Regions from separate parts of the Burkholderia sp. JP2-270 genome, predicted to be linked through region 2. Evidence: riboswitches for the same ligand, from Rfam matches in the RefSeq annotation. Region 2 holds a riboswitch; the other holds the start of a gene.
What was found. A riboswitch is a leader RNA that binds a small molecule or an ion and turns the genes downstream of it on or off. The one in region 2 is predicted to bind glycine.

Region 1 (9,293 bases), on a different replicon from region 2:
CACGGATGCATCGTGCTTTCCATGTTGGCGCGCACGAACGCATCGATTTCGTCGTCGGTCTTCACGTCCGGGCCGGGCGCCAGTTCCACGCCTCGGAAGCGGTCCATCGCCGGCTGCCCGACGATCTCGCGGGTCAGGCGCACGCAACGGCGGAAGCCCTCGCGGTCTTCCTCCCGGTCGAGATAGTTGAACCGGATCTCGGGATGCTCGTACGGATCGGCGGATCGGACCCGCACATGCCCACGGCTCTTCGGCTTGTTCGGCCCGGTGAGCACCATGAAGCCGTGCCCCTTGTACGGCTTGTCGCCGTCGTAACGCATGGCTGCCGGCAGAAAGTGGAACTGGATGTCCGGCCAGCGCAGGCCGGCTTCGGACCGGATGAAACCGCCCGCTTCGAAATGGTTGCTGGCGCCCAGCCCGTCCTTGAACAGCAGCCAGCGCAGGCCGATCATCGCCTTGCCGAGCAATCCCATCTTGCCGTTGAGCGACACCGGTTCCTTGCACTGGTACTGAATGTAGATTTCCGAGTGATCCTGCAGATTCTCGCCAACGCCCGGCAGGTCGTGCAGGACCTCGATCCCGGCCTTGCGCAACGCGGCGGCCGGCCCGATGCCGGAGCGCTGCAGCAGATGCGGCGAGCCGATCGGCCCGGACGACACCAGCACCTCGCGCGTACAGCGAACCGTATGCCGGACGCCGCCCTGTTCATAGATCACGCCGACCGCGCGCTTGCCTTCCATCAGGATCTGACGCGTCATCGCGTGCGTGACGACCGTCAGGTTCGGACGTTGCATCGCCGGGCGCAGATACGCGTTGGCGGTCGACCACCGTACGCCGTTCTTGACCGTCATGTGCATCGCGCCGAACCCTTCCTGCATGTAGCCGTTGCAATCGTCGGTCTTGATGTAGCCGGCATCGGCGCCCGCTTCCACCCACGCGCCGTACAACGGATTCCGCATGTTGTTGCCGTTGTTGGTGCTGAGCGGGCCGTCCGCGCCGCGGTATGCGTCGCCGCCGAACTTGTAGCTCTCCGCCTTGCGGAAATACGGCAGGCAATTGCGGTATCCCCAGTCGCGGGCGCCAAGCGATTCCCATTCGTCGAAATCGCACGCATGGCCGCGAATGTAGACGAGGCCGTTGATCGACGACGATCCGCCCAGCACCTTGCCGCGCGGGCAATGCAGGCGGCGTCCGTCCAGGTGCGGCTCCGGTGCGGTCTCGTAGTGCCAGTTGAACTTCTTCGTATTCATCGGCATCGAGAACGCGCTCGGCATCTGGATGATGACGCTGCGATCGCTCCCGCCGTATTCCAGAACCAGCACGCTGACGTTCGAATCCTCGGTCAGGCGGTTCGCCAGCACGCATCCCGCCGACCCGGCGCCCACAATGATGTAATCGTAGTGTTTAGTCATCTTGATTATCCAGATCGATGAATGATCCGCGAGCGCCGCGTCAGCCGCGCTTTTTCTCGCCGGTCGTGTATTCCGGCATGAGCTCTTCGATATGCGCGATTTCCGCTTCCTCGGGCCGCAGGTCGAGCGAGCGGCAGAGCATGTAATAGGCGAGCGCCGACACGATCAACCCCACCAGCCACGCCAGATCGACACTGCCCATCGCCTTCGCCAGCGGACCGACGTACACCTCGCGATCGCCGTCGAAGATGCAGAAGAACGGGATCATCGCGACGAATCCGATCAGGTACGACAGCAGCCCGCGCCCGCCCCAGTTCCCGTACAGGCTGTCGTGCGGGCGGAAGAAATGCGGCACCGCGTAACGGCCCTTGCGCACGAAGAAGTAGTCGGTCAGGTTGACTGCCGTCCACGGCACCAGGAAATACAGCATCACCACCAGATAGATGTTGAGCACCGACAGGCCGGACCCCGACTCGTAGATGCGCAATGCCACCCCGAACTGCAGCAGCACGACGAACAGGATCGCCAAGATCCGCACCTTCGCGGTCGGCTTGATCTTCCGGAACGAATCCACGCTGGTGATGGCCGTGAGCTTGGCGCTGTAGATATTCATCGCGATCACCGGGAGGAACGCGAAGATGGTGATGGCCACGACCACGGCGCCCAACTGCGGCGCGACGCCGGCGCCGACCGTATGGAGCGCGACGAGCACGTCGGTCGCGTGCAGGTGCGCACCGAGCCATCCGCCCACTGCGATCATCCACGCGCCGGACAGCGACGCGCCGACGAACACCGCCGCAATCAGCCTGCCGCTCGGGGTGTTCTTCGGCAAATAGCGCGAATAGTCCGACACGTACGGCGCGTACGCGATGTTGTAGCTGGCCGCCGCCGCGAACTGGGCGATGAAGCCGGTCCAGTTGAAGCCCAGTCGAGCGGCGGGCACGCCTGCCGCCGCCGGCGCGTCATGGACCCATCCCGTCAGCACGGCCAGCGTCACGAGCCCGTAAAGCGGCAGTGACAGATAGAGCGACCATTTGAACGTCCGGTGCATCCAGTCGTGGCCCAGGATGGCGAGGATCGTCGCCGGCACGGTCACGACCAGCGCGACCTGCATCGGGTCCCAATGAAACAGCGTCTTGAGACCCTGCATCATCAGCACGAGGTTGACGATGTTGAAGCCCGCGAAAACGAACAGCGTCGCCAGCAGCACGAGCACCACACCGCGATAGCCGAACTGCGCGCGCGACTGGATCATCTGCGGCAGGCCGAGATGCGGGCCCTGCGAGCCGTGGAACGCCATGAACAGCGTGCCGAACATGATGCCCAGCGTGCCGGAAACGGTCGTCCAGAACGAATCGAGTCCGACGCTCGGCCCGACGAAGCCGATGGTCATCGTGAAGAACGTGAAGTTGCCGACGAACCAGAACGGCCCCTGGCTGGACAGCTTGTCCGTGCGTTCGCTTTCCGGGACGAAGTCGATCGAACGCGCTTCAATCGCGCTCGGGTCGCCGTGCGACACCTACAATACGTTTGTTTCTGCTTGCATGTCGTACCCCATGATCGCAAAGGGTAAAGCAGGATCAATTCATCAGACCTGTTCCGACGAACGGGCCGATGTTTCCATTTCAGGATCATGCCGCCTGCGGCCGGCTGCGGGTTCTTGCCACGCATGCCGGCGCAGCGGCACATCACGCGCAACGGCTCAGGGTAGCGTAATGCAGACCGCCTTGGTCTCCATCAGGTAGTCGAGCTGCTCCGGTCCCAGGTCCTTGCCGAATCCGGACGTCTTGAATCCGCCGAACGGCAACGCCGGATCGATGGTGCTGTGCGCGTTCACGTAGACCGTGCCGGCCTGCAATTGCGGAATCAGGCTGTGCACGCGCCCCAGGTCGTTCGAATAGATCGCAGCAGCGAGGCCGAACGCCGAATCGTTCGCGAGCGCCACGCCTTCGTCGAGCGTGTCGAACGGCGCGGTCACGAGTACCGGGCCGAAAATCTCCTCCCGGACGATGCGCATGTCGTTACGGCAATTCGCGAAGATCGTCGGTTCGACGAAATGACCGGGGCCCGCGTGCGGACGCCCGCCGTAATAGCACTCGGCGCCCTCCCGGATGCCGGCTTCGATATACGACAGCACCGTATCCTTCTGCCTGGCCGACACGAGCGGGCTGATGAAGCAGTCGCGGTCGAGGCCGGGCGCGATCTTCAGCGTCGACGTGTAGTCGGCCAGCGCCGCGAGGAAATCGTCGTAGATGTCGCGATGAATATAGGCGCGGGTGCCCGCGTCGCAAACCTGCCCCGAGTTGAAGAACACGCCGTTGGCCACGGCCTGCGCAGCGGCGCCGATATCGGCATCGTCGAGCACGAGCACGGGCGATTTCCCGCCAAGCTCCAGCGTCACGCGCTTGATGCTCTGCACCGCGTTCTGTCCGACCGTGCGGCCGACCGGCGTCGAGCCCGTAAAAGTCAGCTTGTCGATGCCCGGGTGGCTCGCCATCGCGGCGCCGATCACGCTGCCGCGCCCGGTCACGATGTTGACCACGCCGTCCGGAATACCCGCTTCCTGAACCAGTTCGGCAAACCGCAGCGTCGACAGCGACGTGAGTTCGGCCGGCTTGACGACGGTCGTGCAGCCGACCGCCAGCGCAGCCGCCAGCTTCCACGCCATCGTCTGCAGCGGATAGTTCCACGGCACGATCGCGCCCACGACGCCGATCGGCTCCTTGCGCGTATAGGCCAGATAGTTGCCGGGCAGCGACGGCTCGACCGTGCGCCCATGCAGCTTGGACGCCCAGCCGGCGAAATAGCGGAACGTGTCGACGGTGCCCTGGATGTCGATCGCACGGGCCTGCGCGACGGATTTCCCCATGTCGATCGATTCGATCTCCGCCAGCTCGTCGGCATGGGTTTCGATCAGGTCGGCCAGCCGGTGCAGCAGGCGTTCGCGTTCCAGCGGCTTGAGACGGCGCCATTCGCCGTGGTCGAACTGACGACGCGCCGCCGCGACGGCGCGGTCGAGATCGGCCGTGGTCGCAAACGGAATCTGCGTGATGACGCCTTCGGTCGAGGGCTCGGTCACGTTGCTGAACTGGCCATCGCTGCCGTCTACCCATTCTCCGCCGATGAACATCTTCATCGGCGTGGCCAGAAAGCTGCGGGTCGCCTGGGAAACGCCATGGCGATCGAGATATTGCGCGACTACGGCATCCATTTTGCTCTTCCTTGATAGCCTGCCGGGCCCTCGCGACGAGGTTCGCCGGGCCGTGCGGTGATGACTTCGGACGTGCTCCGGGACGTCGGCCCCGGTTCCGGATACGAACGCTCAGCGTCCCTTCGCGAGGCTGCGCGCGTGGAAAATGAAGCCGATGCTGTTCAACAGCAACTGCGCGGCGAGGATCGACGTCGTGCCGGTCGGGTCGTAAGCCGGCGCCACTTCCACCAGGTCCACGCCGATGATGTTGCCGCGGCTGCGCTTCGCGAGCGCCTGGATGATCTCGAGCACTTCGTAGTACTGGAAGCCACCGTGACTCGGGGTGCCCGTGCCCGGCGCGATCGACGGATCGAATCCGTCGATGTCGATCGTGATGTAGTACGCGCAGCCCTGCGGAATCTGCTCGAGCACGCCTTCGGTGCCGAGGCGCCGGACGTCGCGTACCGACAGGATGTTGGAGCCCGCCGCACGCGCCGCGTCGTAGTCGCTGCGGTTGGACGACGATACGTTGCGGATGCCGAGCTGCGTCATGCCGGCGATATGATCCATCTCCGACGCACGGCGCAGCGGATTGCCGTGGCCGTATCGCACGCCGTGGCGCTCGTCGACGAAGTCGAGGTGCGCATCGAAATGCACGATGTGAATCGGCCCGCGGCCCTCGAACGCCTTGATCACCGGCGCATGCACGGAGTGATCTCCGCCGAGCACCACCGGCATCGCACCGGCGGCGAGAATCTTGCGCACGGCCAGTTCGATGTTGGCGTTGCTCGAGACCATGTCGGTATGCACGATGTCCGCATCGCCGACGTCCACCATGCGAACCTGATCCTCGGTCAGGTACAGCGCGTCGTCCTCGTGATCGTAGGCGCCCGCGTGCCCGAACGAAAACAGCGTCGACGCCTCGCGAATGCCGCGCGGGCCGAAACGCGCGCCGGAACGCCACTGGGTGCCCATGTCGTTCGGTGCGCCGAGGATCGCGACATCCGCGTCGATGTGTTCCCAGTCGAGGCACACCGGCGCTTTCGCGAAGGTGCAGTGACCGACGAACGGCAGGTTCAGCCTGCCTTGCTCATAGCTGTTGCTCTGCATTGTCTCCGTCTCCAATCGATGGATCTGTTTTCATCCGCACGGTGGTCCGTGCGCTTGCCTTTGCAGCCACTATGGGCAAAAATTTTCACCGGAAAAATAGAAAGCATCCGATGTTCATATCGACATTTCCGATGCAATGAACGGAGCGAGACATGAAACAATTGCAGGACGTCGACCTGAAGCTGCTCAGGATTTTCATGACCATCGTGAAATGCGGCGGCTTCTCCGCCGCGCAGGCGGCACTGAACGTGAGCCAGTCGACCATCAGCGAGCAGATGACGAGCCTCGAAACGCGCCTGGGCGTCAAGTTGTGCGAGCGCGGGCGCAGCGGCTTTCGTCTGACGGAACACGGCGTCGCGACCTACGAATCCGCGCAGCGCCTGTCGCTCGCGGTCGAGGCGTTCTGCATGGACACCCATGCGCTCAAGCAACGCATCTCGGGCAAGCTCCATCTCGGCATCATCGACAACACCGTCACCGACACCGACAGCGTGCTGCCGCGCGCGCTGCGCCAGTTCGTGTCGCGCGGCCACGACGTCCAGCTCGACATCTACATCGGCACGCCGGCCGAACTCGAGGAGCGCGTGCTGGACGGGCGGTTGCACATCGCGATCGGGCACTTTCCGCTCACCGTCGCCGGCCTGTCCTATACGCATTTGTACGAGGAACCCGACGGGCTTTACTGCAGTCGTTATCACCCGCTCTTTTCGAGCGACGCCACCGGCGATGCGCTGATCGATCGCATCCGGCAAAGCCAGGTGGTCGCCCGCGCGTTTCTGCAACAGCGCGATCTGCAGCTGCTCGAAAGCGGCAGCGCCGCTGCGACCGTCGACAACGTCGAAGCGCAAGCGATCCTGATCCTGACGGGCGCCTATCTCGGCTTTCTGCCCACGCACTACGCGAAGCAATGGGTCGACGCCGGCCAGATGCGCCAGATCGCATCGGAACAGCTGACGTCGACCTGGCCGTTCTCGTCGATTACGCGGCGCGGCGCCGCGCAGCCGACCGTGCTGCGCGCATTCGTCGACGATCTGATGGCGCATGTGAAGCGCCACGCCCCGTCAGCGGACAGATAGTCGGCATCGGATATTCATTTCGGACTCCACCGAAGTATCGGCTCGCCGCGATCGCCGCAAAGCGTTGTCGCGCAACGCATTTCATCGTCGTCGTGATGCCCGCGCCGCGCATCGGCATCCGTGTGCCGCATGCGCCGGGTTCGAATGGAGTGTTGACAGCGCGGCACGCGTGCGACTAGATTGTCGCCAGCTACAGGGATGTGTCAGGAGAGACCGCCACCCGGCGGCGCCGAAGGGGAATCGCCCCAGAAACTCTCAGGCAAAAGGACTGACGCATCGACTAGCGCTCTGGAGAGTAGGCCTCTGGTCGCCGACCAAGCCTCGCCGAAGGAGAAGCGTCCCGTCGGGTCGCGCAATCTCTCAGGCAAATGGACAGAGGGGGCATCAGGCACGCAGCCTGGAATGCCCCTGTCAGGTCCGGATGCCGACACATCGATCATCCCCCCGCCATTGCACTTCCGGCTTGCGTTTGCCGTTTCACTCAACGCAACCCTGTCAGGAAGAGAGCACATGAGCGAGGTCAGGTACACCGAATCCCACGAATGGCTGCGTCTGGAAGACGATGGCAGCGCAACGGTCGGCATCACCGATCATGCGCAGTCGCAGCTGGGCGATCTGGTCTATGTCGCGCTGCCGGGCGAAGGCGCGGCCTTTGCGCAGCACGACGAGGCCGCCACCGTCGAGTCGGTCAAGGCCGCCGGCGAGATCAAGATGCCGGTATCCGGCACCGTGCTGGCGACGAACGCCGCCCTTGGCGACACGCCGAGCCTCGTAAACGAATCGGCGGAAAGCGCCGGCTGGTTCTTCAGGATGCGTGTCGACCGCCCGGACCAGCTGGCCGGGTTGATGGACGCCGCCGCGTATCGCGCGTATATCGGCGAATGACGGAGACGACCATGAGCGCTTTCGATTCCGTCGCGCAGCGCGAGCTGTTCGTCCGCCGCCACATCGGCCCCGACGCTGACGAGCAGGCAGCGATGCTGGCCGAGCTCGGCGTGGATTGCGTCGACGAACTGATGAAGCAGGTGGTGCCGGCAACGATCCGCAGCGATGCGCCGCTCGCGCTGCCCGCGAGCTGCACCGAGGCCGAGGCCCTGAACAGGCTGGCCGCGCTGGCGAGCCGCAACCAGGTGTTCCGGTCCTTCATCGGCATGGGATACCACGACACCCACACCCCGCCGGTGATCCAGCGCAACGTGCTGGAAAATCCGGCCTGGTACACGGCCTACACGCCGTACCAGCCGGAAATCTCGCAAGGCCGCCTGGAAGCGCTGCTCAACTTCCAGACGATGATCGCCGATCTGACCGGCCTCGAAATCGCCAATGCGTCGATGCTCGACGAAGGCACGGCCGCCGCCGAAGCGATGACGTTCTGCCAGCGCCTGGCGAAGTCGGACAGCCGCGTGTTCTTCGTCGCACGCGACTGTCACCCGCAAACGATCGAGATCATCCGCACGCGTGCGGAGCCGATCGGCATCGAGGTCGTCGTCGGCGATCCGCGCCGCGATCTGGCCGGCGTCGGCTGTTTCGCCGCGCTTCTGCAATACCCGGGCACCTTCGGCGACATCCACGATTACCGGAGCGTCGTCGAAACCCTGCACGCCAACGGCGCGATGGCCGTGGTCGCCGCCGACCTGCTCGCGCTGACGCTGCTCGTGCCGCCGGGCGAATTCGGCGCCGACGTCGCGATCGGCACCACGCAGCGCTTCGGCGTGCCGCTCGGCTACGGCGGCCCGCATGCCGGCTATTTCGCCACACGCGATGCGTTCAAGCGCACGATGCCGGGGCGGCTGGTCGGCGTATCGGTCGACTCGCACGGCCGCCCGGCGCTGCGCCTCGCGATGCAGACACGCGAGCAGCACATCCGGCGCGAGAAGGCCACCAGCAACATCTGCACGGCGCAGGTGCTGCTCGCCAATATCGCCGGCTTCTATGCGGCCTACCACGGCCCGCTTGGCCTGGCCACGATCGCGCGCCGCGTCCACCGCCTCACGGCGACGCTGGCTGCGGGGCTGCGTCAGCTCGGCCATGCCGTGCCGACCGAGTACTGCTTCGATACCGTCACGGTCAACAGCGGCGGCCATACGGATGCCGTGCATGCGGCGGCGAACGCGCACCGCGTCAACCTGCGCGCGATCAGCGACCGGCAGGTCGGCATCGCACTCGACGAGACGACCACGCCCGACGACGTGGTCATGCTCTGGTCGATCTTCTCGAACGGCAGGGCCGTTCCCGATTTCGCGGTCGTGGAAGCGGCCACCGCCGACGCGCTGCCCGCTCCGCTGCTGCGCCGCAGCGCGTTTCTCGCGCATCCTGCGTTCAACAGCCACCATTCGGAAACGCAGATGTTGCGCTACCTGCGCCGGCTCGCCGATCAGGATCTCGCGCTCGACCGCACGATGATTCCGCTCGGCAGTTGCACGATGAAGCTGAACGCCACCGTGGAAATGATGCCGATCACGTGGCCCGCGTTCGCGAAGCTGCACCCGTTCGCGCCGGCCGAAC
Region 2 (9,293 bases):
AGCGACACCTTCGCCTGCCCCGCGAACGAGCCGAGCGCTTCGAGCGTGGTGTTGCCGATCCCGCGGCGCGGCGTCGTGACCGCGCGGATGAACGCGGGATCGTCGTCGGCGTTCGCGATCAGCCGCAGGTACGCGCACAGGTCCTTGATCTCGGCCTTGTCGAAGAACGACTGGCCGCCGGACAGCACGTACGGGATCCGCTCGCGCCGCAGCACCTGCTCGAAGATCCGCGCCTGGAAATTGCCGCGATACAGGATCGCGTAGTCGCGGAACTGCGCGCGCCGCTCGAACTTGTGCGCGGACAGCCGGAACACGACCGATTCGGCCTCGTGCTCCTCGTCGTTGCACGGCGTGACGGTGATCGAATCGCCCATCCCGTGCTCGGACCACAGCTTCTTCTCGAACAGCTTCGGGTTGTTCGCGATCACGTTGTTCGCGGCGGTCAGGATCCGCACCGTCGACCGGTAGTTCTGCTCGAGCTTGACCAGGTGCAGCTTCGGGAAATCCTTGCCGAGCTGCGCGAGGTTCTCGAGCGTCGCGCCACGCCAGCCGTAGATCGCCTGGTCGTCGTCGCCGACCGCCGTGAACGCGGCGCGCGGGCCCGCGAGCAGCTTCAGCAGCTCGTACTGGCACGCGTTGGTGTCCTGGTACTCGTCGATCAGCAGGTAGCGCAGCTTGTTCTGCCAGCGGTCGCGCACCTGCTCGTTCTTCGCGAACAGCTCGGCGGGCAGGCGGATCAGGTCGTCGAAGTCGACCGCCTGGTACGCATGCAGCGTCGCGACGTAGTTGCGATAGACCAGCGCGGCCTGGTGCTCGTCCTCGTTGGCCGCGATCGCCATCGCCTCGTCGGGCATGATCAGGCCGTTCTTCCACAGCGAGATGATGCTCTGGATCTTGCGGATCAGCCCCTTGTCGGTGGTGCCGAGCTGCTCCTGGATCATCCCGAAGCAATCGTCCGAATCCATGATCGAGAACTGCGGCTTCAGGCCGACGTGCTCGGCCTCCTGGCGCAGGATCTGCACGCCGAGCGAGTGGAACGTGCAGACGGTGAGCTGGTTGACGGGTACCTTGCGGCCTTCCTTGCCGGGCGTGGTGAGCGTCTTGCCCTCGAGCAGCTTCCCCACGCGCTCGCGCATTTCGGCGGCCGCCTTGTTCGTGAACGTGACGGCGGCAATGTGGCGCGGCTCGAAGCCTTTCGCTTCGATCAGGTGCGCGATCTTCTGCGTGATCACGCGGGTCTTGCCGCTGCCCGCGCCGGCGAGCACGAGACAGGGACCGTCGAGATAGCGCACCGCTTCGTTCTGGGCGGGATTGAGGCCTGCGGACATGATGGCGGATGGTGTTGCGGTTGACGGCGGAACGCCGGGAGGATGCCGTGCGCGGCAGGCTGGCAAAGCAGGCGGACACGCGGGCAGGACGCGCATGTTAACACGTCGGCGGCGCGTATTTCGGGAGCGCCGCCGGACGGGGCCGCGCGGGCCGATCGCCCTGCTGCACCCTGTCCGTCCGGCCAATCCGGCCCCGTTCGCGCACCGATCGGCCACAATATGCGCACACCGGCGCCGCCCCGCGCCGGGCTCGCATGAACCGCCTGAAACGCCACCGGATCGACATCATGGGATACCCGCTCGCCACCGCCGCCCTCGGCCCGCTGCTGTTCGCGCAGGGGCGCTACGTGCGGCGCGTCACGCCGCGACTGCCCGAGGCGGCCGGCCCGCGCGACGGCGTTGCCGGCGACGGCCCGCCGCTGCGCGTGCTGGTGGTCGGCGATTCCGCCGCCGCGGGCGTCGGCGTCGCGACGCAGCGCGACGCGCTGTCCGGGCAACTGGCGCGCGCGCTGGCGGCCACGCACCGCGTCAGTTGGAAGCTGCTCGCGCGCACGGGCCTGACCACCCGGGATCTCGTCGACTGGCTCGCCGCCGAGCCGGCCGAGCCGTTCGACGTGGCCGTGACGTCGCTCGGCGTCAACGACGTGACGGGCGGCGTGCCGCCGGCGCGCTGGCAGGCGGCACAGGCCGAACTCGTCCGGACGCTCGCCGCGCGCTTCCGGGTCGGGCACGTGATCCTGTCGGCGGTGCCGCCGATGGAACGCTTTCCGGCGCTGCCGCAGCCGCTCGCGTGGTATCTCGGGCTGCGCGCGAGGCGGCTCAACGCGGCACTCGCCGGCTGGGTCGCCGCGCAGCAGCACTGCACGTTCCTGCGGGTCGCGCTGCCGCTCGAGCGCCACCTGATGGCCGCGGACGGCTTCCACCCCGGCGAAGCCGCATGCGCCGCGTGGGCCGCACAGGTCGCTGCCGCCGTGCGGCGGCGGGCGGCCGCGTGATGTGGCACAACGCCCGCGCGACGCGCCGTTTATCGCGAAGCCGGGCGGCAACCACGCGCGCGCGGTGCGCGGTCTCGCGCAAATGCCGGCCTCCTTTGCGCATGCGCCGCGTCTCACCGCGCATTTCGCCCAACGCGCCAGTACAAGCGGCGGCGCCGTGCCAAAATAGCCGGTCGTCCTCGCGCCGCCTCGGCGCGCCATCCTTTAATTTCCTTCGCAGCCAGGAATTGCCATGTCGTCATTGCTCAGGATTGGTTTGATGGGTTTCGGTTTCGCCGGCGCGACGTTCCATGCGCCCGTGATCGCCACGAGCGGCCGCACTGAAGTCGCCGCGATCGCGACGGGCCAGCCCGATCGCGCACAGGCCGCGTATCCGGGCGCACGCGTCGTCCCCGATCTCGACGCGCTGCTCGGCCTCGACGACATCGACTGCGTGGTGATCGCCACGCCGAACGACACGCACTTCACGCTCGCCCGCCAGGTGCTCGAAGCCGGCCGCCACGTCGTCGTCGACAAGCCCGTCACGCTCACGGCCGACGAAGCGCTCGCGCTCGCGCGGCTCGCGAACGCGCGCAGCCGCCTGTTCGCGCCGTTCCACAACCGCCGCTGGGACGGCGACTTCCTCACCGTGCGGCGCATCGTCGAATCCCGTGAACTCGGCCGGCTCACGTATTTCGCGTCGCACTTCGACCGCTTCCGGCCGACCCCGCGCACGCGCTGGCGCGAGGAGCCCGCACGCGGCGGCGGCCTGTTGCTCGACCTCGGCCCGCACCTGGTCGACCAGGCGCTCGCGCTGTTCGGGCTACCGGAAACGGTCAGCGCCACGGTCAAGACGCGCCGCGACAACGGCACGGCGCCCGATTTCGTGCACCTGCTGCTCGGCTATCCGGACAAGGACGTCGCGCTGCATGCGAGCGCGCTGTCGGCGATCGAGCCCGCGCGCTTCACGCTGCACGGCACGCGCGGCAGCTACCAGAAGTTCGGGCTCGATACGCAGGAAGACCAGTTGAAGGCCGGCCTGACGCCGGACCACGTCGAGTTCGGCGGCGGCAACCCGCCTGGCGTGCTGCGCGTGCTCGACGGCGAAGTCGAGGTCGAGCGGCCGGTGCCGACGCTCGACGGCCAGTACGCGGACTTCTACCGCGCGCTCGCCGCGTCGGTCCACGACGGCGCGCCGTTCCCGGTCACGCCGCAGGACGCCGTCGACGTGATGACGATCATCGAGCTAGCCGCGCAAAGCGAGCACGAAGGCCGCCGGGTACCGTTCGTGCGCCGCACCGTCTGACCGCTGCCGGCCGGGTCGATGCCGTCCCGGCCTCGGCCGCCACCCCGCGCCACGCCGTCCCCGGCAGCGGCCACGCGTCAGCCGCCGCGACGGCGCGGTCCCGAACATTCCGTTACAAATCGTGCGGGAACGAAAGTCAGCGGTCGCCCGGTCTGATGCGTTTCTCAAAAAGTCGATCCGACACCAAACCGTCAGGAGAATGTGATGCAACGGTTGATTCGCGCAGCGGCATGCTGCGTCCTGGTTTCCTCGCTCGCGGCCTGCATCGTGCAGCCGCAGCGGCCGGCCCGACAGGCGCCCCCGCCCCCGCCGCGGCCGAATCCGCAGGTCGTCGCGAACGATCGCCTGCTGGAGGTCCAGGGCCGGATCGACAACCTGCACCGCCGGATCGACGCGCGCGTCAACGGCGGCTACTACCCGCCGCCGTACGGCGCGCAGTTGCACCACCGGCTCGACGTGATCCGCCAGGAAGCGAGCGACATGTCGACCCAGCACAACGGCGGCCTGTCCGGCGACGAGCAGCGCGTGCTGAACCAGGAACTCGACACGGCCGCGCGCGCGATCGGCGAGTAATACCGGCCATGCCGGCGTCCGCCGGTGCCGGCAAAAGCGGCGGCGCTCCCGCACCGCCGCTTGTCGCGAAGCGACATTCTTTTGCTCAAATTGACAAGGCCCACCCGCTCGCGTACAGTCGCCCGCACGCGTCGGGAGAGCGTGTGACCGCGTTGCTGCAACGCCGGTCGCGCCGCCGAAGGGGCACACCCGCAAACTCTCAGGCAAAAGGACCGACCGCGTCGGGGAATCCCGTCCGCGCATTGCGCGGGCCGCACTCCCCGCACTCTGGAGAGCGGCAGTAGCCCGCTGCGCACATGCTGCGCGGGCAAGCTGCCCACCGAAGGGGCGCGCGCTCGCCGGGCTTTGCCCGCAGTGCAATCTCTCAGGTATCGAGGACAGAGGGGCATGTATCGGATCGCTCGCAGCCCGTCGGCCGCGGCGGTCGGCACATGGCCGTTCTGATCCGCGCGCAAGCGCCTTGCCTGAGGCCTCGATGACTGCACTGAATCACACCCCGCTCAACGCCGCGCACCGCGCGCTCAATGCCCGCATGGTCGATTTCGGCGGCTGGGACATGCCCGTCAACTACGGCTCGCAGATCGAAGAACACGAAGCCGTGCGCACCGACGCCGGCATGTTCGACGTGTCGCACATGTGCGTCGTCGATTTCACCGGCAGCCGCGTGCGCGCATTCTTCGAGCACGCGATCGCAAACAACGTCGGCAAGCTCAAGACGCCCGGCAAGGCGCTCTACTCGTGCCTGCTCAATCCGCAGGGCGGGGTCATCGACGACCTGATCGTCTATTACTTCACCGAAGAATTCTTCCGCGTCGTCGTCAACGCCGGCACCGCCGAGAAAGACATCGCGTGGTTCAACAAGCTCAACGAGCAAGGCGGCTACGGCCTCACGATCGCGCCGCGCCGCGATTTCGCGATCGTCGCCGTACAGGGCCCGAACGCCCGCGAAAAGGTCTGGACGACCGTGCCCGCCGCGCGTGCCGCGACGAGCGAGCTGAAGCCGTTCAACGCCGCGCAGGTCGCCGGCACGCCGTTCGGCGATCTCACCGTCGCGCGCACCGGCTATACCGGTGAAGACGGCTTCGAGGTGATCGTCCCGGCCGTGCACGTCGAAGCGCTGTGGAACGCACTGCAGCAAAACGGCGTGCGCCCGTGCGGGCTCGGCGCGCGCGACACGCTGCGCCTCGAGGCCGGCATGAACCTGTACGGCCAGGACATGGACGACACCGTCTCGCCGCTCGACGCGGGCCTCGCGTGGACGGTCGACCTCACCGCACCGCGCGACTTCGTCGGCCGCGCCGCGCTCGAGCGCGACGGCTCGCGCGCCGCGTTCGTCGGCCTGATCCTGCAGAAGGAAAACGGCAAGGCGGGCGGCGTGCTGCGCGCGCACCAGAAGGTCGTCACGCCGCACGGCGAAGGCGAGATCACGAGCGGCACGTTCTCGCCGTCGATGCAGGAATCGATCGCGTTCGCGCGCGTGCCGGCGGCCGTGCAGGTCGGCGACACGATCCAGGTGCAGATTCGCGACAAGCAACTGCCCGCGCGCGTGGTAAAACTGCCGTTCGTGCGCAACGGCAAGGTCCTCGCTGCGTAACGGCCGGGGGGCCTCCTCCCGGGAAGCCGGGAGATGGCGCCCGGCGCAAACCACATCCGGCGCGCCCCGGCGGCGCGCCAGCAGAACGAATCACACCCTTTTATCCAGGAGCATCCGATGAGCAACGTCCCGGCCGATCTGAAATACACCGAAGAACACGAGTGGATCCGCACCGAGGCAGACGGCACGCTGACGGTCGGCATCACCGATCACGCGCAGAGCACGCTCGGCGACATCGTCTTCCTCGAATTGCCCGAAGTCGGCAAGACCGTTTCGGCGGGCGACGCCGTCGGCGTCGTCGAATCGGTGAAGGCGGCATCCGACATCTACTCGCCGGTGTCCGGCGAGGTCGTCGCCGTCAATACGGAAGCTACCGACGCGCCGGAAGAAGTGAACAGCGACGCGTACGGCGTGTGGCTCTTCAAGATCAAGCTCGCGGCCGGCGCATCGACCGACAAGCTGATCGACGCTGCCGCCTACACCAAGCTGATCGACTAATTTCCTTACCCGAACCGCGCGGGGCCGGCCTGCCGCCCCGTCCCGCGCGGGACCAGAGTCACGCCATGAAGCTCGAACACCCGGACCGCCTGATGAACCGCACGCCCCTCTCGCTCGCCGCGCTCGAAACGCACGACGCGTTCGCCGAACGCCATATCGGCCCCGACGCCGCCAGCCAGCAGGCCATGCTCGACACGCTCGGCTTTGCGTCGCGCGCCGCCCTGATGGACGCCGTGATCCCGGCCTCGATCCGCCGCGCCGAAACGCTGCCGCTCGGCCCGTTCGCGCAGCCGAAGAGCGAGGCCGAAGCCCTCGCCGCGCTGCGGGTTCTCGCGGACAAGAACCAGGTGTTCCGCTCGTATATCGGCCAGGGTTACCACGACACGCACACGCCGGCGGTAATCCTGCGCAACGTGCTCGAAAACCCGGCGTGGTACACGGCCTACACGCCGTACCAGCCCGAAATTTCCCAGGGCCGCCTCGAGGCGCTCCTGAACTTCCAGCAGATGGTGGCCGACCTCACGGGCCTCGCGATCTCGAACGCGTCGCTGCTCGATGAAGCAACCGCCGCGGCCGAAGCGATGACGCTGCTGCAGCGCACCGGCAAGCCGGCATCGAACGTGTTCTACGTCGCCGACGACGTGCTGCCGCAGACGCTCGAAGTGATCCGCACGCGCGCGCTGCCGATCGGCATCGAGATCAAGACGGGCCCGGCCGCCGACGCGGCACAATCGAACGCGTTCGGCGTGCTGCTGCAATACCCGGGCGTGAACGGCGACGTGCGCGACTACCGCGCACTCACGGAAGCGATCCACGCGGCCGGCGGCCACGTGGTCGTCGCGGCGGACCTGCTTGCACTCACCGTGCTGACGCCGCCCGGCGAATGGGGCGCGGACGTCGCGATCGGCAACACGCAGCGCTTCGGCGTGCCGATGGGCTTCGGCGGCCCGCACGCCGCGTATCTCGCGGTGCGCGACGAATTCAAGCGCCAGATGCCGGGCCGCCTCGTCGGCGTGACGGTCGACGCGCAGGGCAAGCCCGCGCTGCGCCTTGCGCTGCAGACGCGCGAACAGCACATCCGCCGCGAGAAGGCGACGTCGAACGTGTGTACCGCGCAGGCGCTGCTCGCGATCATGGCCAGCATGTATGCGGTCTACCACGGCCCGCACGGGCTGAAGACGATCGCGCTGCGCGTGAACCGCATCGCGGCGCTGTTCGCCGCCGGCGTGAAGCAGCTCGGCTTCGCGACCGTCAACGACACGTTCTTCGACACGCTGACGATCGACACCGGCGCGCGCACCGCGCAGGTTCACGAATTCGCGAAGGGCAAGCGCATCAATCTGCGCCGCGTGAGCGACACGCAAGTCGGCGTGTCGGTCGACGAAACGACGACGCGCGACGACCTCGCCGATCTGCTCGACGTGTTCGCACAGGCCGCGGGCGGCACCGCGCCGGCCGTCGACGCGCTCGACGCAGGCCTCGCCGGCGTCGCCGCGCTGCCGGCCGGCCTCGAGCGCACGAGCGCGTACCTGACGCACCACGTGTTCAACCGCCACCATTCCGAAACCGAAATGCTGCGCTACCTGCGCAGCCTGTCGGACAAGGATCTCGCGCTCGACCGCTCGATGATCCCGCTCGGCTCGTGCACGATGAAGCTGAACGCGACGTCGGAAATGCTGCCCGTCACGTGGCCCGAGTTCGGCGGCATCCACCCGTTCGCGCCGGCCGACCAGACCGTCGGCTACCGCGAGATGATCGACCAGCTCGAGCAGATGCTCGTCGCGGCCACCGGCTACGCGGCCGTGTCGCTGCAGCCGAACGCGGGCTCGCAGGGCGAGTACGCGGGCCTGCTGATCATCCACGCCTACCACGCGTCGCGCGGCGAAGCCCACCGCGACGTGTGCCTGATCCCGGCGTCCGCGCACGGCACGAACCCGGCATCCGCGCACATGGCCGGCATGAAGGTCGTGGTCGTCGCGTGCGACGCGCAGGGCAACGTCGACATCGCCGACCTGAAGGCGAAGGCCGAGCAGCACTCGAAGGACCTCGCGGCGATCATGATCACGTATCCGTCGACGCACGGCGTGTTCGAGCAGAACGTCCGCGAGATCTGCGAGATCGTGCATGCGCACGGCGGCCAGGTGTACGTCGACGGCGCGAACATGAACGCGATGGTCGGCCTGACCGCGCCGGGCCAGTTCGGCGGCGACGTGTCGCACCTGAACCTGCACAAGACCTTCTGCATCCCGCACGGCGGCGGCGGCCCGGGCGTCGGCCCGGTCGCGGTCGGCGCGCACCTCGCGAAGTTCCTGCCGAACCAGCGTTCGACCGGCTACGCGCGCGACGAAAACGGCATCGGCGCGGTGTCGGCCGCCCCGTACGGCTCGGCGTCGATCCTGCCGATCTCGTGGATGTACATCGCGATGATGGGCGCGAAGAACCTGACCGCCGCGACGGAAACCGCGATCCTCAACGCGAACTACATCGCGAAGCGCCTCGCGCCGCACTACCCGGTGCTGTACTCGGGCCCGGGCGGGCTGGTCGCGCACGAATGCATTCTCGACCTGCGTCCGATCAAGGATTCGAGCGGCATCAGCGTCGACGACGTCGCGAAGCGCCTGATGGACTACGGCTTCCACGCGCCGACGATGAGCTTCCCGGTGCCGGGCACGCTGATGGTCGAGCCGACCGAATCGGAATCGCAGGAAGAACTCGACCGCTTCATCGCCGCGATGATCGCGATCCGCGAGGAAATCCGCGCGGTCGAGGAAGGCCGCGCCGACCGCGAGGACAACCCGCTGCGTCACGCACCGCACACGGCGGCCGTCGTCACCGCGAACGAATGGACGCACGCGTACTCGCGCGAGCAGGCTGCGTACCCGGTCGCGTCACTCGGCACGAACAAGTACTGGCCGCCGGTCGGCCGCGCGGACAACGCGTACGGCGACCGCAACCTGTTCTGCTCGTGCGTGCCGATGTCGGAGTACGCATAACGCGCGCCAGGCCCCGAGCCGTCCGAT

Region 1: linked by a shared signal. The riboswitch ahead of gcvH (glycine cleavage system protein GcvH) and the one ahead of gcvT (glycine cleavage system aminomethyltransferase GcvT) in region 2 are both predicted to bind glycine.

Annotation. Positions count from the first base shown of each region.
Region 1 is NZ_CP029826.1:592,405-601,697, reverse strand. Features, by position in the region: gene betA (choline dehydrogenase) at 1-1,412, opposite strand, end outside; gene DM992_RS35385 (cytosine permease) at 1,453-2,931, opposite strand; gene DM992_RS35380 (aldehyde dehydrogenase family protein) at 3,115-4,623, opposite strand; gene speB (agmatinase) at 4,735-5,712, opposite strand; gene DM992_RS35370 (LysR family transcriptional regulator) at 5,865-6,788, shown strand; glycine riboswitch at 6,983-7,069, shown strand; gene gcvH (glycine cleavage system protein GcvH) at 7,299-7,673, shown strand; gene gcvP (aminomethyl-transferring glycine dehydrogenase) at 7,670-9,293, shown strand, end outside.
Region 2 is NZ_CP029824.1:662,067-671,359, forward strand. Features, by position in the region: gene DM992_RS03160 (UvrD-helicase domain-containing protein) at 1-1,328, opposite strand, end outside; gene DM992_RS03165 (SGNH/GDSL hydrolase family protein) at 1,616-2,323, shown strand; gene DM992_RS03170 (oxidoreductase) at 2,556-3,608, shown strand; gene DM992_RS03175 (hypothetical protein) at 3,813-4,181, shown strand; glycine riboswitch at 4,304-4,407, shown strand; glycine riboswitch at 4,439-4,572, shown strand; gene gcvT (glycine cleavage system aminomethyltransferase GcvT) at 4,657-5,775, shown strand; gene gcvH (glycine cleavage system protein GcvH) at 5,893-6,273, shown strand; gene gcvP (aminomethyl-transferring glycine dehydrogenase) at 6,339-9,266, shown strand.